4 regions of the Clostridium sp. CTA-5 genome follow, and region 4 is predicted to be linked to each of the others. Evidence: riboswitches for the same ligand, from Rfam matches in the RefSeq annotation. Region 4 holds a riboswitch; each other region holds the start of a gene.

Region 1 (5,886 bases), on a different contig from region 4:
TTAATTTTTATATTTCTTTAACTTTTGCCATATTTATAATTACATCAGAATTCATATTGCTTATAGCATCTATAATTCCAACTCTAAAACTTCCAAGTCCTATTTCTCCTGATTTTTTAAAAGCAATCTCTCCTGCTATTCCCATGGAAATAATCCCTGCAATTGCCCCTATAAAATAATCATTACTAGCTCCACAAAAGCCACCTATTAAAGCACTGCTCATACATCCTGTTCCCGTAACATTAGCAAGCATTCTAGTTCCATTTTCAAGTATAACAGTACGTTTTCCATCAGAAACTATATCTGTCACCCCTGTAATCGCTACAGTACAATTAAGTTTATTGGCTAAATTTTCAGCTATATTAACGCCTTCTTTATCTCCACTTTTCATATCACTTTCGGAAGCATCAACACCTTTAGTAGTAGATTCTAAGCCACTTATAAATTTAATTTCAGACATATTACCACGTAAAACATTGATTCTTACTTCTTCTAATATTTTCTTAGTAATTGAATTTCTGAATTCAGATGCACCTGCACCTACTGGATCAAAAACTACTGGAACATTTAATTCATTTGCTTTTTTACCAGATGCAATCATAGATTTAATTGTTCTTTCATTTAATGTCCCTATATTTATTACAAGTGCATCTGAAATTTTAGTAATATCTGCTGACTCTTTAATGTCATCAGCCATAATTGGTGATGCTCCCATTGCAAGCAGTATATTAGCACAATCATTAACTGTAACATAATTTGTTATATTATGTACAAGAGGTTTTTGATTTCTAACATCTTTTAATAATTCACAAACTTTTTTAACTATTTCCTTGCTCATAATTATTTAACCTCATTTTGTAAAAGTTCAACTTTTTCACCATTTAATATTCTATTTGTAGTTCTTACTGCACACATTTTTCCACACATAGAACAACTATGCTTATCTTCTGGTGGAACACTTTCAAAATATTCCTTAGCTTTTTCTCCATCAATAGCAATCTTAAACATTTCTTCCCAATCAAGTTTTTGACGAGCATCCGCCATTTTATTATCTCTATCTCTTGCACCAGGAAGTCCATTAGCTATATCTGCTGCATGTGCTGCAATCTTTGATGCAATAATCCCCTCTCTAACATCAGATAAATCTGGAAGCCTTAAATGTTCAGCTGGAGTTACATAACAAAGGAAATTTGCTCCATGTGTTGCTGCAATAGCTCCACCAATAGCTGAAGTAATATGGTCATATCCTGGAGCTATATCAGTAACTAATGGTCCAAGTACATAAAAAGGTGCTCCATGACATAATCTCTTTTCGATTTGCATATTGGCTGCAATTTCATTCATTGCCATGTGGCCTGGACCTTCAATCATAACTTGTACATCTTTTTCCCATGCTCTTTTTGTTAGAAGCCCTAACTCTATAAGCTCTGCAACTTGTCCTGCATCTGTTGAATCATCAAGGCATCCTGGTCTCATAGCATCTCCAAGACTTATTGTTACATCATATTCTCTAAGTATTTCTAATAACTCATCATAATATTCGTAGAATGGATTTTCATTTCCTGTCATTTCCATCCATGCAAATAATAAAGATCCGCCTCTAGATACAATATTCATCCTTCTTTTATCTTCTTTAAATAAAGAAATTGTTCTTTTATTAATTCCAGCGTGAATAGTTACAAAATCTACACCTTGTTTTGCATGTTGTCTAACTACATTAAGAAAATCTTCTGCTTTTATATCTAAAAGATCTTTTTCAAGATATCCAACTGCATCATACATTGGAACTGTACCAATCATAGCTGGAGATTTTTCTATTAATTTTGTTCTAAATTCTTGAGTCTTTCCATAATTACTTAAATCCATTATAGCTTCAGCACCAAAATCAATTGCTAATTTTACCTTTTCCATTTCTCTACAGTAATCAATTGAATCTCCTGAAATACCTAAGTTTACGTTTACCTTAGTTCTAAGTCCGTCTCCAATCCCCTCTGGACTAAGTGATTTATGATTAACATTAGCTGGTATAACTATCTTTCCTTCTGCTACAAGTTTAATTAATTTTTCTTCTGAAATATTTTCCTTAGAAGCTACCATCTTCATTTCTTTAGTAACTATCCCTTTTTTTGCTGCTTCCATTTGAGTCTTATAATTCATCGTCTATTCCTCCGTTAATATTAAAATTTATAAAATATATTTGTTTAGCATATTTTTCTCACAGATATCCAAAAAGGTATATTATGAAAAAATTTGCTACATCCACATTCTTAATGATTTTTTTATTCTTGAATTTTACTTTAATTTAGGCTATATTTTAAAACAGTGTTGATATTGTAGTATAAGGGCGAACTGGCATTGGAATTTGCTTTTTAGAACTCTTAATGAAGATTTGTCCAATTAATTGCTTGTCATCAATCTGTGATTGGGAACACGCATTAATTGGACTAAGCTTTATTTTAGAGTTCTTAAAGTAAATTCCTCTGTTCATGAGCTTTATACTACAATATCAACATTCCCTTAGAATATAGCATTAATTTAAAAGTTACTCTATTATTCCAGCTCTTTTATAAAGTTCATAAAAATGATTAGTAGGCCCAACACCTCTTCCAAGTTCAAATCCATGTTCTATTGCACATGTTGTGTATCTTTTACCTTCTTTAACTGCCTCCTCAATCGTCATCCCTTTAGCCAAATTAGCAGCTATTGTAGATGATAGTGTGCATCCTGTTCCATGAGTATGCTTTACATTTATTCTTTCTTGTGGTAAAAAAATAAAATTTTCACCATCAAACAATAAATCTGTTGCTTCATTTTTTAAATGTCCACCTTTAATAAGAACATATTTTGGACCAAACTCCTTAAGCTTTTTTGATGCTTTTTTCATATCTTCTAGAGTTTTTATTTTTATTCCTAAAATTTCTTCTGCTTCTGGTAAATTAGGTGTTATTAGGGTAGCCAATGGAAATAATTCTTTAACTAAAGTATCCTTAGCATCCTTTGACAATAAATTAAATCCACTTTTAGAAATCATAACTGGATCTAAAACAATTAATGGTAGTTTCTTCTTTTTTCTTAATGAACTTGATATAGCTTTTATAGATTCAATTTTAGATACCATTCCTATTTTTATGGCATCAACTCTAATATCTTCAAAAATCACATCCATTTGTGATCTAATCATTTCTGGGCTTATATCTTGAATTCCAAAAACACCCATTGTATTTTGAGCTGTTATTGCTGTTATAACACTCATGCCATAAACTCCATTAGCTGAAAATGCTTTTAAGTCTGCCTGAATACCAGCTCCTCCACAACTATCAGAACCTGCAATTGTAAGTGCTCTAAACATTTTTTCTCCTCTTCTTTCTAATCTATCTTTTAAATAAATGTTGTTCTTATAAGGTATAATGATCATCTGTAATTAAAATTTATTTTTTACTGACATATAAACATTATTTGAAAATACAACTTTTTTTCTAAATACTTTGTGATTTTATATTTTCATTAGTCATTAAATATTTTTCTATGACAGGAATTTTTAAAAATACATAAGCAATAATTGCTCCTACACTACAACTAAAAGTAAATGGTATAACATATACAAATACTGCTACTTCTTTTCCTAAAAGTACCGCTGCTATTGGATAAGCTATTAAAGCACCTAATATTCCTGTACCTATTACTTCACCAATTGCAGCTATGAATTTTTTCCTAAATTTTTTATAAAGAACTCCTGCTAAAAATGCACCTATCATACTTCCTGGGAATGCTAATAAACTACCTGTACCTAAAATATTTCTTATTAATGATGCAATAAATGCATTTGTTAAAGCATAAATTGGACCTAAAACTATTGCTCCAATTACATTTACAAAGTGTTGAATTGGTGATATTTTTGCTACTCCTATTGGAATTGAAAATGTTCCGAAAAAAGTTGCTATTGCTATCAAAATTCCACTTAATGCAATTTTTTGTGTCTTACTTTTTTCATTCATAATATTTTTTTAGTCCTCCTTTCATTTTTTATTTAATGTACATTCAAAAAAATAATAAACCAGTATACTTTTATATTTTGCTACATACTTCATCATCAAAATATACTGCACATCTTTGATCTATTATTTTACTTTCATATGCCTAACGTAATGAAACTGCACTAAATTTTTAATTAATTCTATATTTTAAGTGAATGTTGATATTCTAGTATAAGGGCGAAGTAGCATTTGAATTTGCTTTTTAGAACTCTTAATGAAGATTTGTACAATTAATTGCTTGTCAGCAATCTTTGATTGGGAACATGCATTAATTGGACTAAGCTTTATTTTAGAGTTCTTAAAGTAAATTCCTCTGTCCATGAGCTTTATACTACAATATCAACACAGTTTTAAAACATAACTTTAACTAATTACTTATTTTGGAATAAAAAAAATGTAGCCCAAGGGCTACATAAATATACTACGCATTATTTAGTGTACTTCCCTACGTTGGTATTAACCAAATCAGGTTATAAGAGTCCAGGAAATCAATCTTTCCAATCTCAGCTAAAATATTAGCTCCCCTAGTTATAAAATTATTAAATTATCTTTTACAATTTAAAGCTTATACCTTTAATTCTTATCCGTCAAGTAATAAATATATTATTACTATAGAACTAATTATAAATTTTAAGCTTTTGCTTGACTTAAAGCATTAGTTACCGCTTGAATAATCCCTTTAGAACTATAAGTAGCTCCTGAAACTGTATCTACTGATGTTGACTGTTTAGAAACTATGTTATTTATTATAGATTTCGAAGCTCTGTCATAATAGTTAGGTGTATCTCCATATGATAAAGTTTCTATTTGGGCTATTTTCCCACTCTGTATTGTAACTGAAATTTTAGTTGTTCCTCCTTTGAATCCTTTTCCGGTTCCTATATATGTTCCATCTTTATATTCTTGTGAAGCCTTATTGGGATTTTGTGACACATTATTATTTTGTGAAACCCCATTTTTATTTTCATTTTCTGAAACTGATTTATTATTTATATCTAAATTAGAATTATTTAAATGACTTCCGGCAAAAGATGTAGCTCCATAGACTCCTACCATCGTTGCCAGTGCTATAGTACTAGCCATTTTAGAATCTAAATCTTTTTCAAGTATATTTACATTGGCATTACTTCTAGGACATACATCAGTACATTTTAAACAATTTATACATTCTCCGCCTTTAACAGACTCCATCTCATAAAGTTTTATTCCCATTGAACATTTAAGTGTACAAGCTCTACACTTTCCACATGCTTCTTTAGGCTTATTAATTTTTACTATTCCAATCCTAGAACATATTGAGAATACAGCACCTAATGGACATAAATATCTACAGAAAAATCTTTCAATAAAAGCTGCTCCTATTGTAATTAAAATTAAAAGTATAAATCCAATAAGTAATGTAGATAGAACACCAGATATATTAGTTATTTCTCCAAAGGCATCCCAAGGACTTGTACTTTGTAAAATATTACTTCCCATTGTCCAAGAAACAATTCCTATAAATACTAATACTAAATACTTTACATATTTTAATATTGAATCAACTTTTTCATCTACTCTAAAATTTACTTTAAATAATTTTTTAGATATAAAAAATATTAAATCATTATAAGCTCCAAAAGCACACAACCACCCACAAAACCATCTTCCTATTAATATCGTTAATAATATAGCTGATGAAATCTCTATTAAATTTGGCAGTGATTGAATAAAATTAAAATTTCCACTAAGAATCATTTTATAAACTATTTTCAATTCACCAAGAGTCATTGCATATAATCCTGGTAACAATAAAAACATTATCAGTTGTACTATATGTCTAAAAGTTTGTGATACTTTCACTCTTTTCATA
Region 2 (5,886 bases), on a different contig from region 4:
AACACTATTTAATGCAACATTTCCAAAATCATTTTTTAACATCCCATTACTCCTCTATTATATGTCTAAATCAATTAATTCTTATAAAATTATACTATAATACTTTAAATATATAAAGATTTTTACCTCTTATTACAGTTTTACTTTATTTGCATTTATAAATTCATATTCTTAAAATCAAAGTATTATAAAAAATAAACAAGCTATCTAAAATTTATAAAAATATTTTAGATAGCTTGTCTTATATTGTTTTTTATTTATTATTCTCTAACAGAAATTTTATAACTACAACTAAATTCTTTATTTATATCAAGTGAAACAGTTCCTTCTCTATCTTTAAATTCGCCATTAAAATCTTGATAATCAGCATGTCCGAACCAAGGTTCTATGCATAAAAATGGTGCGCTAGTTTCTGGAGCCCATATTCCTAAGTATGGGAATCCTTTAAAATCTACTGTTAAAGACTTATTATTATTTTTTGATTCTATAGTTATTTCATTAGATTTTAAATCATCAAAAACTAAAACGCCCTCTTTAAATAATTCTTTTGATAAATAAATAGTGTCTGAATCATTTAAATATTCTTTTCTTTCATGTAAAAAATAACTTTCTTTTGTAACTAACATAGTTGAACTATTTTCTATTTTATTAAACTTAAGATAGTAATCTTCTAATTTTTGATTTTTTTCAATAGGACACATTAATGCTGGATGACCTCCTATTGAAAAATATATTTCTTTATCATCTAAATTTATAACCTTATATGTTACATCCACAGTATTTTCTTCAATAGTATAAGTAACATTTAAAGAAAACTTATAAGGATATGCATTAAGAGACTCCTCTGAATATTTTAGTTCAAAGGTAATAGAATTATCTGTTTGTGATACCAAAGTAAAATCAGATATTCTAGCTAATCCATGAGCTGGTATTTCATATATTTTTCCATTCACTTTATACTTTAAATCAAGTGCTTTTCCTACTACAGGGAATAAAATTGGTGAATGATATTTCCAATATTCAGGATTTCCATCCCAAAGATATTCAGTATTTTTTTCTTTACCCGTTAAAGAGTGTAATTCTCCTCCATGAGTACTAGCTGTAATTTTTATTTTCGAGTTTTCTAGAGAATAAATCATAAATAACGTCCTTTCATTTCTATATAATATATAATCTTTTATTATCTTTCTATATGAATTAATTCTTTTATAAAGAATAGCAATAATAATTTAAAAAGCTTGTCTGCTTTAATCTATCTAAACTAGTATAAATTTAGATACATCCTTTACATTATATATCCTTTTAATCTATATTTCTATATATTTATAATATTGTGTTGACAAATAGCTATAATGCCAAATTAAAGTTATATAATCATATTATTAAAACTTTAAATCAGTTTATTCTTTAAATTTATCTAAAAAACAAAATAGAACTCCATTGTTAATTAATATAACAAAAGGAGTTCTATTTTTTAATTTTAAATCCTAACTTTGAATAAAGTTTGTAAAAATTCATTCTATTTTTGACTTGTTATTTGTATTAATTTTACTCCTGCTTGAGGAGGAATAGATTTAGTCATAGCTTCATTAAGTACCATAAAAACAGTATCGCCTTTTTCAATTTTAAGTTCCTTAGGATTAACTTTTTCATATTTATTATTCTTTTTCATATTAAAGCATTCATCGGGCATAAGCATTGTGTTTTCACCAACAATACCAATAACCTCTTCTTTATAAACCTTACCCCCTTTAATATATCCTTTAACTCTCACTCTTAAAATATTATCCTTTTCAACCTTTTGTACTTCTTGAACTTCACCCATAAAAAGGACATCTTTCTCTTTTTCACCAAAAGCAAAAGCTGGCATACTGAAAAACATTAAAAATAGTAGTGTAATCGCTAATACTTTATTATGTCTCATAAGTTTCTCCTTTCTTTTGTACAATTAATTTTAATATGCAGTTAATATTATTTGATAATAAAATAATTTTATACTATGTAAAATTTCTAACTTTGTTATTACTTTGAATTATTTACTGTTATGTTTTCCTATTAAAATCAACTAATATGGAATAGGTGCATTTGTAAAATCACTTAAATACCCATCAGCTATTTCTAGTATCTCTTTCCTATATTTAACAGAATACTTATCATAAATACCATAAACAGTTATTCCAACTTTTTTTGAATTAACAATTCCTTGTAAAACATCTTCAAATAAAATACATTTATCAGCAGACAAATTTAATTTTTTGATTGTTAATAGAAAAATATCTGGATATTCTTTACCTCTGCCAATCTCATCTGTAGAACAAAAAACGTCAAACAATTCGAAAATTCCATTATTTTTTAAAGCAGGTTCATATAATTTTCGTGGCAATCCTGTAGCTACTGCTAACTTAATCCCTTTATCTTTTAAATGTAAAAGATATTCTTTTGCATACTGTTTTAATTTAATATTATGACTATATTCATGTATCGCCATGTTTTCCCACTCTTTTATAATATCCTCTTCTTTTTCATCTAAATTAAATAATTTAATAGTATACTGAGCTGCTTCTTTAAAATTGCGAGCACATATCTCATTTATATATCCATCCGGAACTTTTAATCCCCTTTTTGAGAGAAAATCTATATCAATCTTCTCCCATATGTCCATAGAATCTAGTAAAGTTCCATCCAAGTCAAAAATTGCTGCTCTAAAGTTTATTTTCATAATATCTCTCTTATAATTTTTTTCTGCTGTACTTGTAAAAACCCCCATTAAAAATTTATCCTCCTTTTAAATTTTTATATAACAAAAAAGCGCTTACTTATAATAGCAAGCACTAAAATCAAATACATCGGTAGATGATTTGCTCCCTACGTCAGTATTAGCTAACAGGTTCAAAGGGTCAGGTTTTATCCTTCTCAACTTTTTACAGTCCCCCCGCAAATAATTCACTATTTAAATTTTATTCCAATATCTGCATATATTATATCATTCATAATATAATATGTATAGTAATATCCCTATTTCTATATATCCCGTTTTTCACTAATACAAAATATTGATTTCTTTCTACTGTTTATGTACTATTATTTTAAGTTATATTATTTTTTCAAAAGCTATTCTCTCACTTTTATCTTCTAAATAAATTATCCCACAATACTTAAATCCATTCTTCTTAAGCATTGTTTGCATAGATATGTTATCTTTATGTGTATCTATTCTGATACTATGTATATTTTTATTTAAACAAATTTTTTCGATATTTTCTATAATTAACTTTGCTATACCTAAACCTTTATAATTATTATCAATAGCAATTCTATGAACAACTGCATATTTATTATCACTTACCCACTCTCCATCATAAATATTTTCATAAGTCTTTTCTCCATCAAAGGAAAGCATTGCAGTTCCAATAATATTATTATCTTTTATCAAAATATAACTATTCTTATTAGAAATATCATTTCTTATTGTTTCAATATTAGGATAGTTATTTTGCCACTGATTAATTCCCTTTTTACTAAAATATTCTTGTGCCTGTTTAATAATATTAATTATACTATTAGCATCTGATTCTACTGATTTTCTAAATTCCATTTAATACTCCTTTTTTAATATCTTTATATTCTTAAACTTTATTTCTATAATTTTTTGATTATTTATATTTAAATAATCAAATTTAATAAATAAGCTTTTCATTAAGATATTATTTGTTTTCTTATAATTATATTTATTATAAATATAATTGTGTCTTTAATCTATATTTTAAAGTTCCTACTAGAATGTTTCTTTTGTATATTAAAACAATTATTAATATAACATTCTCTCAGAACTTTTAAAATACAAATCTTTATTTTCTTAAGTATTTATTAACTTAAGTGATAATTTTAATAAAATCTATTCATCTTACTTTGCGCCAAAAGCTGTGATACTCCTGTCTTTTCCCATTCTTCAACCTGCTCAATAGCTTCTTGTGGATCTTTTCCTAGTCCCACAAGCACACCTGCTAGAATAAATTCTTGGTATAAATGTTCAGGATTAATTCCTGCTTTAGCTTCTGCTAATTCCCGATTAACTAATGGGGTAATATATCTAACCCAATCATCAGGTGTCAATTTAGACTTATCTTTCATTTCACTTCTACTTATTCTATTATTTTTTTTAAGTATTCCAACTTTAGGTAAAGTACTTAAAAATTTAGGCATTCCATGACATGATTTAAATTGTTCTGTTAAATCTTTTCCTGCTGTAAGACCAAAATGTTCTCCATTATCCCAAACTGATTTTCCACTCACATCATAAACTATACCTTCTATTGCCACATATGCAGGATTACCATTTTTCCCATTGTATTGTGCTAATTCTTCTAATGTAAATTCTCTTTGTTCTCTATAATTATCTTTTATGAGCTCTCTAATAGTTTCTACATCAAAATATACAGACATATATACTCCTTAAATATTTTTTATCTATAATTAATATAGTATAAAACTACTAAGCAAATAACTATTAATGAAAATAATTCCATATATTTCGTATATTATTATAATATAATTTTAATCTTAATATTAAATATTTTTAATTATAGGTTTTAACCTTTTTAAGTATATTGATACTAAAACTATTATAATTATTGAATTTACTCCATAAGATAAAAATTTAAGTGCACTAAAAAAGCTTGTTAATTCTGTAATTCCATTTAAAGAACTTGGAAATCTTCTTAGCATAATAAAAACTCCTATGTTTTCCAAATAATCAAATAGAGTTACAGTAAATAAAGGTAAAATGCATAAATATTTAAATTTTTCTCCATTAAATAATTTTTTTATTAATAAAGCTATTGTTATACAGAATGTAAATCCCGCTAAAATAGGAAAAATAACATCTCCTAATTGCACAATATTATAATACTCTATTCCTTTGTCACCATAACTTGAAATAATTTTATAAGCTTCATCACTTTTAAGTCCAACATAGATATCTATTAGTTTAGTACCATTAGTTACTTGTCCAAACTTAGCTATTAACTTGTTAAAAACAAAAATTGTATATATTGCTGTAATAGTTATAGTTATTATTACATTTTTTATAGTTGCTATTTTTAATAAAAAATCACTAATTTTTTTCATAATTAACGTGCCTCTTATTTTCATTTAAATTATTTTCTAGATTAATTATATTACATTATTATCCTATAAATAATTTATTAAAATAAAAACACCTTCTATATTAAAGAAAGTGTTTATAATAAATTCTTTTATGTTTTAAACCTGTATTAATTTGACTAAACTTTATTTTTAGAACGCTTAAAGTAAATTCCTCTTTCCATAAGTCTTATGCTAGATATAGAAAGACTCACTTAAAGATTATTTTAAATATTCTTTTTTGAATTCTAAATAACCATTTTTTCTTAATTTACAAGCTGGACATTCTCCACAACCATTACCTATTATTCCATTATAACAAGTTAGTGTTTCTTCTTTAACTATTTTAAGTGCTCCTAAATCGTCTGCCATCTTCCAAGTTTCTGCTTTATTAATCCACATTAATGGAGTAAGAATTTCAAATTGATAATCCATAGCTAAATTTAATGTAACATTTAAAGATTTTATAAATACGTCTCTGCAATCTGGATATCCACTAAAGTCACTTTGAGATACTCCTGTTATAATAGTGTTTATTTCTCTTTGTTTTGCAAATACTGCTACAAAAGTTAAAAATAGCATATTTCTACCATCTACAAATGAATTAGGGACCCCATCCTTAGGAGCATCTTTATCAACATTTATATCTTGTCTAGTTAATGAATTAGGTGCTAATTGATTTAATAAGTTTAAATCTAAAATATGATGTTCTACACCATACTTTTTACATATATCTCTTGCACA
Region 3 (5,886 bases), on a different contig from region 4:
ATAAAGAGAAAGCAATTAGTATTAGGTATATCTGTACCTACTGAAAAACAAAAGATATGGGTTATAGAAAAAGAGTATATGAAAAAATATGCTGAATCTAAAGGAGCTACAGTAAAAATAGAAAATGCTGATGATGATGCAGATAAACAAATTTCACAAGTAGAAAATTTAATATCACAAGGTATAGACATCTTAATTATTGCACCAGTAGATTCAGTAGCTGCATCAGGTATTGTTGAAAAAGCTCACAAAGCGGGAATCAAAGTAATAGCTTTTGATAGAATTATAGAAAATAGCGATTTAGATATGTATATATCTTTTAATACTATAAGGGTTGGAGAGCTTCAAGGTCGTTTCCTTACTCAGAAAGTTCCAAATGGAAATTATATTATTATGTCAGGAGATCCACGTGATAATAATGCTAAAGGATTAAAGGAAGGAGCAATGAAATATATACAACCACTAGTTGATAAAGGTGATATAAAAATAGTTACAGACATGGCGGTAGATAAATGGAATCCAAGGAATGCTTTTAAGATAGTTGAACAGTCTTTAATTAATAATAACAATAAAATTAATGGTATATTAGCACCAAATGATAGTACAGCAGGTGGAGCAATTGAAGCACTACAAGCACAGGGGTTAGCAGGAAAAGTAGTAGTAACAGGTCAAGATGGAGATTTAGATGCTCTTCAAAGAATAATCAAAGGAACTCAATTGATGACAGTATTTAAAGATCCTAAAAAATTGGGTAAGGCTACTATAGATACTGCAATAAAATTAGTTAATGGAGAAAGTATAGATATAAGTGGAAGTATAAATAATGGTAAAATAGATGTGCCTTTAATTCTAGTTAACCCAATAGCTATAGACAAAAATAATATAGATAGTGAGCTTATAAATAGTGGATATTTTAAGAAAGAAGAAATTTACAATATATAAGTATAAAATAATGTATACTTATATCATTAACCCTCATGACAATTACTATCATGGGGGTTAATGATATTTATGGAATATATTAAATCAAAAATTCTTTTATTTTATAAGTAGATTTATATGTTAGATAAATATATAAGTTCCAATAAAGTTTATTCATTAATCAACGAGTATAGTGAAAAACTTATATAGAAAATTTATTATATATATAATTCTAAGTGGATAGTATTAATACAGGTATGGACCTTTTATAAAAATTAAATAAAAAAAATTATAAGTTCATTAAATTAATTAGAATATATATTAAAAATTAAAATTAGAAATACAATAAATATTTTAGTAGAATTTAATAACATTATACATAAAACTTTTATAAAATTTACTTAAAAAATAGAATTAATTAAGTTAGTGTAGAAGTAATTTAAAAGTTTTTATTTATGGGGGAAATATATGAATATATGTATTAAAAGTTCAAAAATACTAATAATTGTACTAAAGTATACAAAAATAACAACGAAAACTTATTTGTATGCAAATTTTTAGATAGGAGTATTTTAATGAATTTATTAAATTTAAACAAAAGAATATTATATTGTACATATGTTTTGGTGATTGTATTATTATTCTCTGGATGTTCTAAAGATAAATCTTTAGGTTTAAGTTCAGAGTCTAAAAATGAGCAAACCAAAACTTATTTAGAAGAAACTAATAGTAAGAGTGAAAATATGATTATGGATTTTAATAAAAAATTACTATTAAAAAAACCAAACAAGCCTATTAATAAAAATCCTTCAATATTATTTTTAGGTAATAGCTTTTTATTTGTAAATGATTTACCATCAATGTTTACTAAACTTTCAGAGAGTGGAGGTATTAGTCCTAATATTTATGATCTTTCAGAAGGGTGTTATCGCTTAGAATTATTTGCAGATAAAAAAGATGAGGTAGGAGCAATTGCGTATGATGCTTTAGAAAATTATCAGTGGGATTATGTAGTTTTACAAGAGCAAAGCAGAATTCCAACGGTAGATGCTGATAATAGCATGTATCCAGCATCAAGGAAACTTGATAAACTAATAAAAGCTGGAAATGGACAAACTGCATTTTTTATGACATGGGCGTATAAAAATGGAGATGATTTATCTGAATTTGGAATAAATCAAAAAACAACAAGAGAAGAAATGCAAACACAAATAGCTAATAGTTATTTCTCTATTTCAAAAGAGTTGGATTCACTTCTTTCTCCAGCAGGTATAGCATTTATGAGATGTGCAGAAAAATATCCTGAAATTAATTTATGGGATGAAGAAGATTTAATGCACCCTAGTGTTTATGGAACATATTTAGCATCATGTACTTTATATGCAACTCTTTATGATGAATCGCCAGTTGGACTTGAATATACAGCTGATTTAGATTCAGATACTGCACTAAAGTTACAAAAAATAGCAAATGATACTGTTTTTAATTAATAGAAATTTATAAATAAACTAGTTATAATAGTAAATAAGTTTATAAAATAAAAAACTTATTAGGAGAAAACAATGTATATTGATGCACATACTCATTTAGATTTTTTTAAAGAGAATATAGAGAATGCTATAGATGAAATTAATAATCTTAAAATTTTAACTATTACAAATGGTATGGACGTAGAGAGTTATTTAAAAAATAAAGAATATACTAAAAAGAGCAAATATATTAAAGCAACTTTTGGAATACATCCTTGGAAGGCATATGAATACCAGGGCAAACTTAAAGATCTAGTTCCTTATATTGAAGAAAGTGACTTGATTGGCGAAATAGGTTTAGATTTTTTTTGGATAGAAGACCAAAAAACTTATAAGGCACAGAGAAGAATTTTTAATTTTATATTGGAAGAAAGTATTAAAAGGAATAAGATTATATCAATACATACAAAGGGTGCAGAAAAAGAAATTTACAATATTCTTAAAAAATATAATTATAGTAATGTAATTATTCATTGGTATAGTGGTGATTTTGAAACTTTAGATAATCTTATAAAATTAGGTTGCTATTTTACGATAAGTGTTGATATAGGATATTCAAAATTAACAGAAGAAGTGTTAATTAAAATTCCAATAGACAGATTACTTGTAGAAACTGATGGACCAACAGCTTTAGAATGGGTAAATGGAGAATATGGATATCCAAAAGTAATAATTGATGTTATGAAAAGTGTATCTAAAATAAAAAAAATTCCAATTGAAGAATTATCAAAAATTATAGAGAAGAATTTTTTTAGATTAACAGAACTTTAGATTAAAAGATATGTTTTAAGGTATTAGCAGTTATTTAAATATAAGTAACATTGAAAAAAATAATAGACCTGTATACTCGTCTATTTTGTGTAATACTGCAGTAACAAATTTAGCCAATAGCTCGCTATTAACTGAGTTTGTTTTCTTGTCTGACATAGAATATACAAACTATCTTTAGGCTATTATTTTATTTCAGGCGCCTAATTAGATTATAGTATAGACTAATTAATAAAAAGTATTAATTATATTGACACAATAGGAAAAAAAATATATAGTTAACTTATAATAACATAATAACAGCTGGGGAGTTAGTAAACTATCTGAGAGGAAATTATTTGAAATTTCGACCCATAACCTGATTTGGATAATGTCAACGTAGGGAGACTGTATTATTTAAGTATAATATTAAATTAGTAACCACAAGCATAAAATTGTCTGGATTAGATGATTTTATGCTTTTTTTATTCTTTAGGAAATTATATTTTTTAAATCTGTGAATAACTTAGATTATATTTTTGCTTAAGGATTAAGAAATAAAACCTAAAGAATAAAAAGAAAATATATTCGCCTGCCAGATTTTTCTCACATACGTTCGAAAAGGCAGATGCGTAAAAAAAATCGACGGCTCCACAGTCGCCTTAGCGATTTTTTTATTCTTTAGGAAATTATATTAAAAAATAAATAACTTAAATTATAATTTTGTTTTAAAATATAGTTTAAAAATTAGGAGGATTAATATGACAGTATGTAATGTGAGCTTACAAGTAATACCAAAGGTACCAGATGAGATGACCTATCCAGTAGTGGATAAGGTTATAGAATACATTCAATCAACAGGGGTAAAATATGAAGTAGGTCCGATGGAGACAACAATGGAAGGGGAGTTAGACTTTCTTCTTCAAATTGTAAAAAGAGCACAAGAAATTTGTGTAGAAGAGGGAGCATCTAGAGTAGCTTCTATTGTAAAGATTGACTATAAAAAAGAGGGCGTAACAATTGATGAAAAGATTAAAAAATATAGGGGATAAGTTAATACCATTAAGTTTTGTTATTGGACTTTTAATATTGTGGGAAATAATTATTTTGTTAGGTGGAATTCAAAAATATATTATGCCAGCTCCAAGCGATATTATTAAGGTTCTTATAAACGATTTTAGTATAATGTTTCCTCATATATTAATTACAATATATGAGGGTATAGTAGGATTTATTTTAGCTATAATATCAGCATTAATTTTAGCAATATTTATGGATATGATTCCACTAATAAGAAGAACTCTTTATCCGATATTTGTGATATCACAAACCATACCAATAATTGCATTAGCTCCACTATTTATAATTTGGTTTGGATTTGGAACTTTACCTAAAATAATAGTTGTAGTATTAGTATGCTTTTTCCCAATTGTTATTAGTATATCAGATGGATTAAATTCTGTAGATAACGATTTTATAAATCATTTTAAATTGATGGGTGCATCAAAATTAAAGGTGTTTTTACACTTAAAACTTCCTTATGGAATTCTAAGCTTTTTTTCTGGAATGAGAATTGCAGCAACTTATAGTATTATGGGTGCGGTAATTGGAGAATGGCTTGGAGGGGATAGAGGACTTGGCGTATATATGACGAGAGCTAGAAGCTCATATGCATTAGATAAGATGTTTGCAGCGATAATTGTAATTGTTGCAATTAGTATGGGGATATTTATTTTAGTTACATTTATTGAAAGAAAATTTACACCATGGAAAAGAGTAGAAGGTTAGATATTATTTAAATCATGTAAAAATAAATAAGTTAAGACTTAAGGAGGACTATTTATGAAAAAGAGGAGATTACTAGCATTAGCAATGTCAGCATTATTAATTTCTACTGGATTAGTTGGATGCAATTCAACTAAAAAGAGTGCAAAGGAAGAAGGTCTACAAAAGGTTAAGTTAATTTTAGATTATACACCTAATACAAATCATACAGGTATTTATGTAGCTCAGGAGAAAGGATATTATAAGGAACAAGGATTAGATGTTGAAATCATTCAACCCTCAGAAGGTGCAGCTTTACAATTAATTTCAGCTGGAAAAGCAGATTTTGCTATAAGTTATCAAGAAGATTTAACGTTTGCTAGAACTTCAGATATTCAATTACCAGTTAAAGCTATTGCTACAATTATTCAAAATAACACATCAGGATTTGCATCACCAAAAGAAAAGGGAATAAAAACAGTAAAAGATTTTGAAGGAAAAGTATATGGTGGATGGGGAAGTCCTAGTGAAGAAGCAATTTTAAAGACTGTAATGGAAAAAGGGGGAGCTGATTTTTCAAAACTTAAGAAAGTAGATGCAGGTACAGAAGATTTCTTTATAGCTACAAAGAATAATATAGATTTTGAGTGGGTTTTTGAAGGATGGACTAATATAGAAGCTAAGGAAAGAAACTTTGATATAAATTATATACCACTTAGAGAATTAGATGAATCATTAAACTACTATACTCCAATTATAGCAACTACAGAAGATCAGATTAATAATAACCCAGAATTGGTTAAGAAATTTTTAACGGCTACATCAAAAGGATATGAAGAATGTATATCAAATCCAGAAGAAAGTGCAAAATTATTAGTTTCAAAAGTGCCAGAAATTGATGAAAATTTAGCAATAGATAGTATGA
Region 4 (5,886 bases):
GTAACTCTTGATATCCCTTGAATATTTGTGCTACTGCATGTTGGACATTTCATTTCATTATTATGAAGATAAGTTCCACATTCTTTACAATATCTTATATGGAAATTTACACCCATATAACTGATATTAGTATTCTTATATGCATAATTTAATATATCCATAATTGTTTCTTCATTTGGTAAATCATCAACCTCTATATAACTTATATGTCCACCATTACAAACTTTATGATATGGTGCCTCTATATCAATTTTATCTTTAATAGATATGCTATAACCAACTGGTACATGATAACTATTAGTATAATATTCTTTATCTGTTACGCCTTTTATTATTCCAAAAATCTTTTTATCCTGTTTTATAAATTTTCCTGATAATCCTTCTGCTGGTGTTGCATAACAACTCCAATTTAATTCATATTCCTCAGTTAATCTATCACAATATTCTCTAATGTATCCTATGATATCTAACCCTAACTTTCTAGCCTTTTCATCTTCGCCATGATGCTTTCCAACTAACGAGATTAGGGTTTCAGCAAGTCCTATAAATCCAATTCCCCATGTACCTTGCTTTAATATTGGTTCAATAAAATCATCATCAGTTAAACCTTCTGCTCCAACCATAAGGTGTTGTCCTGCTACAAATGGTAAATCCTTAACCTTTAAATTCTTTAATACGTTATATCTATGCATTAAAGAATCCTTTGCTAGAGATAATCTACTATCTAATATTTTATAAAATTTATCTATATCACCTTTAGATTGTAATGCTATTCTTGGTAAATTAATTGTAGTTGGCGCGATATTTCCTCTACCCTTACACCCTGGTTCTCCATTTACATTTTTCATAAGATAAGTTCTACATCCCATTGTAGCTGGAACATATCCTTTATCATAGTACTCTTTATTAAAATCTGCATCTATATTCATAAATGTTGGATTCATTCTCTTTGCTGCAACTCTACATGCTAGTTTATATAAATAATAATAAGGGTCACATTCTTCTCTATTAACCCCTTCTTTTACTCTGAAAATTATGTTAGGAAATATTGGTTGTTCTCCTTTTCCTAATCCTTTTTCATATTCTAGAAGGAATATTTCACATACTAATGCAGCATCTTTATTATTTGGTATTCCTATATTAACTGAACTAAACGGAACTTGTGATCCTGCTCTTGAATGCATTGTATTAAGGTTATAAACTACCCCTTGCATTGCTTGATGAATCCTAGTTCTTAATCTTTTCTCTAAAAGAATTTCTACCTTATCCTCAGGTACCTCTAATTCTTGTAGTTCTTCCTTTATTTCTTGTCTAGTTGGTTCAATAAAAATCCCTAGATCATTATCAAAATCTGGATGAGATTGTCCTCCAAACATATCATTTTGAGTTGATTGTAATAAAATACATGATAATTCTGCGGCAGTCTCTATTCTCTTAGGCGCATTTATAGTTCCATATCCAGTATTAAATCCATTTTCTAAAATTTCTCTTGTTGGTATATGAAGACAATTAGTTGTTAAATTGTAACTATCTAAATCATGATAATATAAGTCTCCTGTTTCATGAGCCTTTGATAAATATTTAGGCATACTAGATAAGTTATGCCATTTATTAGATTCAGATGCTATTCTTAGCAATTTAGAACTAAAATTATTACCTACATTAGCATTATCTCTATCTGTTTCTATTCCTATCTTCTCAATTGCTTTCATTAAATCTGATTTTATATCTCTTACTCTTGTTCTTTCTTTTCTGTATGCTGAATAAGCAATCGCTATATCTTTATGATTTTCATCCTTTAAAGCTTTTTCAACCAAATTTTGAATTTCTTCCACTGTAATTCTTTCACTTTTTTCATCCTCAACATATTCAATAACCTTTTGTACAGTATCCAAAACTTGACTTTCCTTTAATGTCACACCTATTTCAAGTGCAGCACCTTTAATGGCTTGAGATATCTTACCACCATTAAACTTTACCTTTCTTCCATCTCTTTTTACAACATATAGCATTTTGCTTACCTCCATAACACAATATATAGTATCTTTATTAATCCTGTATTATTATACTTTATTAAATATGCCTTAGCAATGCCTTTAATTTTTTATTTTATTAGTAATATATTTTAATTATTAACTAATATATCTTATTATCTCTATATTTAGTTAATTTTTATAGCCATAGGCAATTTGACTTATTATAAGTAATATTATTTAAAATTTATTTAATAATATATATTATAGAAAAACATATTATCATTATTGATAACTATATCACTATTGATATAGTTATCAATAATGATATAATTAATTATACAATGATTTTAGGAGGATTTATTTAATGAATAAAATAGCATTAATTACTGATAGTGCTTGTGATTTAAGCGATGAGATTTTAGAAAAATATAATATAAAATTATTACCATTTAGAATTATTTTCTCTGATAAGGAGTATGATGATAAATTAGAAATAACTCCAGAATTTCTTTATGAAAAACTTCCTACAGAAATTCCAAAGACATCATTACCAAGTATCGAAAGACTTACTAACATTCTTGATGAAGCTGTTAGAGATGGTTATACTCATGCTATTATAATAACTTTATCAAGTGAGTTTTCTGGCACTTATAATTCCATAAGATTAGCATGTGAAAATTTTGATGAAATTACTACATTTGTGTATGATTCGAAATCATTAAGTATGGCCGAAGGAGTTGTGGTTCTTGAAACTGCAAAACTTATTGAACAAGGCAAATCTTTCGATGAAATAATAAACATAATTCCAACCATTTCTGATAATACAGATATTTTCTTTACTATAGATACATTAGAATACCTAAAAAAAGGTGGTAGAATAGGTAGAGTTGCTGGAACTATTGCAGAGGTTTTAAATTTAAAACCTGTTATAACAATAGACAAAGAAGGCTGTTTTCAAACTTATTCTAAAGCTAGAGGCAAAAAACAAGCTTTATCTAAACTGTTAAAAATAGCTAAATCTTATACTGAAAATAACAAGTGTAAATTTTGGATTATGGATGGAAATGCAATTGAAGATGCGAAATCTCTATTTGAAACTATTAAAAGCTTAGACAATGTAGTAGACTGCCAACTAGGTTATAGTATAGGCCCTGCCCTTGGAGTACATACTGGTCCAGGACTTTTCGGATTTATTGTTGAAAAGGTAGATTAAAATGTCTAATTTTGACTTTTATAATATAAAAGATATACGTGCTGAAGAAAAGCGGCTTTATGAAGAATATAAAAATAAAGTTTCTGAATTAAAAAAAGTTAAAAAGGAAAAAGATGCTGTCGGTCAAGTATTTACTAAAGGTTTATTGCCTATATATGTTTTATATATTTTATCATTAAAGCCTACTAACGGTAATGAAATATCAACTCAAATAGGTATAAGAACTAATGGTAAATGGATACCAAGTACTGGAGGTATATATCCTCTACTTAAAAAATTAGAAAAAGAACAATTAATATTAGGTGTCTGGGATGATCCTGAAAAAAAATTTCAAAAGATATATCATTTGACTCCAAAAGGTAAAGTCGAATATGAAAATAAGAAAAAACTTTTAAAACCAAAAATTGAAGAATCATTAGAAGTATTTAAAATAATATATAATGATATTTATTAATTTAATAAATAAAAAATAATAGTTCAAGTATGCAAATATACTAGTCTATTATTTTTTTATTTGAATTATATTATAACTCTTTCATAAAATAAAAATCATTTTTAATTATGTATATTTATTTACATCAAAGTAAAAAATACATTTATAAGGATGGTGTTAAAAATGAAAGGTTTTATTATAGATTCAACATTTAAAGAAGATGTTATAGTTGGATTAAATGATTTTAATACAATAGTCCCATGTAATAATATATCAGATAATACAAAAAATGGACAAAAAATTCAATTAAGTACGGTTTCATCAAACTATATCTCGCATGCTAATAAAAGCAACAAATATAACATATATAACTTAGTTGACTATTTATAAGACAATCTTTAGAATATATTTAGAATGTGCTAGGGGAGCCTTGTGCTGAGATTTGATATTTCATAAACCCTTAAAACCTGATCCAGTTAATTCTGGCGTAGGGAAGTGTAATCTTTATATATTAATCTTACTTTTTTAAATAGTAAGGTACGTTATTTAAAATTTTATAAATAACGATAGATTTTATACTTAATTGGTTAATAATCTCCTAAGCACTATTAAGGAGGTTTTTTTTATGAAAATTTTTAATGATTGGGCAAATCAATTCATTAATCTATATCAAAATTTGCCTAAAAATGTACACACCATTCTTTCAAATCCATTATCTATTGCTACATTAATAGGATTCGTTATCATTCTTATAGTATTAGCCAAAGTGAAAAAAATAAATTTTACCCCTCAATTAATTGCTAGAATAGGTATAGCATTAGCACTAGCTACTATATTAAAAATGCTTAGAATATATCACTTTCCTCAAGGAGGAAGCATAACATTCGGTAGTATGATTCCAATATTGCTAATTGCTTTTATGTATGGTCCTGAAATTGGGTTTTTAACTGGATTTCTTTATGGCATAATAACTTTCTTAATGGATCCATATATACTCCATCCTGTACAAGTTTTATTTGATTTCCCATTACCTTTTTTATCTTTAGGACTAGCTGGATTTTTCAAAAATAAAAAATACATTGGAGTAACTCTTGCTATTTTAACTAGATTTATGTGTCATTTTATTTCTGGTGTTGCATTCTTCGGTTCTTATGCTCCAGAAGGAGTGTCTCCAGCTTTATATTCTTTATCTATAAATGGCCCAATAATAGGTATAGAGGGTTTAATATGTTTAGTTATTATAAGCATACTACCTATAAGTAGAATAATATCTGTTTCCAATGAGCATTTAACAACATAAAATGGCTAAAAAATTAGAGCTATCAATATGATGATAGTTCTAATTTTTTTAGATATTATTCTGCTAAAATAGCATTAACTGGACAACTAACTTCTGCTTCCTTTGCACTATCTTCAGCATCTTTTGGTACATCATTAACTATTGTTCCAGCTTTTCCATCATCCTCCATATCAAAACATTCAGGACATATTGATGGACATAATCCACATCCTATGCAAGTATCTTTATCCACTTTAACTTTCAATAAACTCACCCTTCCATTAAAAATTACATTAATAGTATTTCCTAAGGAGATTGAATTATGTATATTATGATACATGAAATAAAATAATAGACCAGTATAATGCAAAATAAATGCGAATACTGGTCTAGAATATACTTAATATAGTCCTTCAAATATTAAAGAATATAAATCATTATCTTTTACATATTCTTCTGCTTTTCCATTTTCTAATGCTTCTGTTAAATCAGTATTAATAGGTAATTCTCCTATTAATGGCAATCCTAAATATTCAGCATGTTCCTCTGATGATTTCTTACTAAATACTCTTATTTTCTTATCACAATCTGGACAATTAATGTATGCCATATTTTCAACTACACCTTTAATCTTAATACCAATCTTTTCAGCCATTATAACTAATTTCTTTACAATCATTGATACCATGTCTTGAGGTGTTGAAACAACTACAACTTCACTGACAGGGAATTCTTGCATTACTGTTAATGCTATATCACCTGTACCAGGTGGCATATCTATAAGTAAATAATCCAACTCTCCCCAGTTAGTTTCCACAAACATTTGGTTTAATACTCCTGTTATAACTGGTCCTCTCCATATAACTGGTTGATCCTCAACAGCTGTTAAAAGATTCATAGAAATAACCTTTATTCCAGTATTTGTTTCTACTGGATCAAATCTAACCATATCATTTTCTAATGGTATTATCATTGCTCTTTTATC

The links. A riboswitch is a leader RNA that binds a small molecule or an ion and turns the genes downstream of it on or off. The one in region 4 is predicted to bind thiamine pyrophosphate.
Region 1: it holds a riboswitch for thiamine pyrophosphate, as region 4 does, so the genes downstream of both, thiW (energy coupling factor transporter S component ThiW) here and thiT (energy-coupled thiamine transporter ThiT) in region 4, are expected to answer to the same signal.
Region 2: it holds a riboswitch for thiamine pyrophosphate, as region 4 does, so the genes downstream of both, ACYUET_RS04410 (HAD family hydrolase) here and thiT (energy-coupled thiamine transporter ThiT) in region 4, are expected to answer to the same signal.
Region 3: it holds a riboswitch for thiamine pyrophosphate, as region 4 does, so the genes downstream of both, ACYUET_RS00475 (thiamine-binding protein) here and thiT (energy-coupled thiamine transporter ThiT) in region 4, are expected to answer to the same signal.

Annotation. Positions count from the first base shown of each region.
Region 1 is NZ_BAAAAT010000002.1:122,292-128,177, forward strand. Features, by position in the region: gene thiM (hydroxyethylthiazole kinase) at 8-838, opposite strand; gene thiC (phosphomethylpyrimidine synthase ThiC) at 841-2,157, opposite strand; gene thiD (bifunctional hydroxymethylpyrimidine kinase/phosphomethylpyrimidine kinase) at 2,543-3,349, opposite strand; gene thiW (energy coupling factor transporter S component ThiW) at 3,477-3,995, opposite strand; TPP riboswitch at 4,460-4,570, opposite strand; gene ACYUET_RS05910 (FMN-binding protein) at 4,665-5,885, opposite strand.
Region 2 is NZ_BAAAAT010000001.1:955,601-961,486, forward strand. Features, by position in the region: gene ACYUET_RS04395 (methyl-accepting chemotaxis protein) at 1-42, opposite strand, end outside; gene ACYUET_RS04400 (aldose 1-epimerase family protein) at 261-1,139, opposite strand; gene ACYUET_RS04405 (hypothetical protein) at 1,520-1,924, opposite strand; gene ACYUET_RS04410 (HAD family hydrolase) at 2,066-2,767, opposite strand; TPP riboswitch at 2,846-2,944, opposite strand; gene ACYUET_RS04415 (GNAT family N-acetyltransferase) at 3,092-3,595, opposite strand; gene ACYUET_RS04420 (cytochrome b5 domain-containing protein) at 3,886-4,443, opposite strand; gene ACYUET_RS04425 (hypothetical protein) at 4,567-5,127, opposite strand; gene queC (7-cyano-7-deazaguanine synthase QueC) at 5,365-5,886, opposite strand, start outside.
Region 3 is NZ_BAAAAT010000001.1:111,040-116,925, forward strand. Features, by position in the region: gene ACYUET_RS00460 (sugar ABC transporter substrate-binding protein) at 1-942, shown strand, start outside; gene ACYUET_RS00465 (DUF4886 domain-containing protein) at 1,497-2,411, shown strand; gene ACYUET_RS00470 (TatD family hydrolase) at 2,484-3,221, shown strand; TPP riboswitch at 3,513-3,621, shown strand; gene ACYUET_RS00475 (thiamine-binding protein) at 3,959-4,249, shown strand; gene ACYUET_RS00480 (ABC transporter permease) at 4,221-4,985, shown strand; gene ACYUET_RS00485 (ABC transporter substrate-binding protein) at 5,040-5,886, shown strand, end outside.
Region 4 is NZ_BAAAAT010000008.1:106,405-112,290, reverse strand. Features, by position in the region: gene ACYUET_RS14465 (anaerobic ribonucleoside triphosphate reductase) at 1-2,012, opposite strand, end outside; gene ACYUET_RS14460 (DegV family protein) at 2,341-3,189, shown strand; gene ACYUET_RS14455 (PadR family transcriptional regulator) at 3,191-3,643, shown strand; gene ACYUET_RS14450 (hypothetical protein) at 3,806-4,012, shown strand; TPP riboswitch at 4,034-4,133, shown strand; gene thiT (energy-coupled thiamine transporter ThiT) at 4,248-4,922, shown strand; gene ACYUET_RS14440 (ferredoxin) at 4,978-5,166, opposite strand; gene ACYUET_RS14435 (Mrp/NBP35 family ATP-binding protein) at 5,302-5,886, opposite strand, start outside.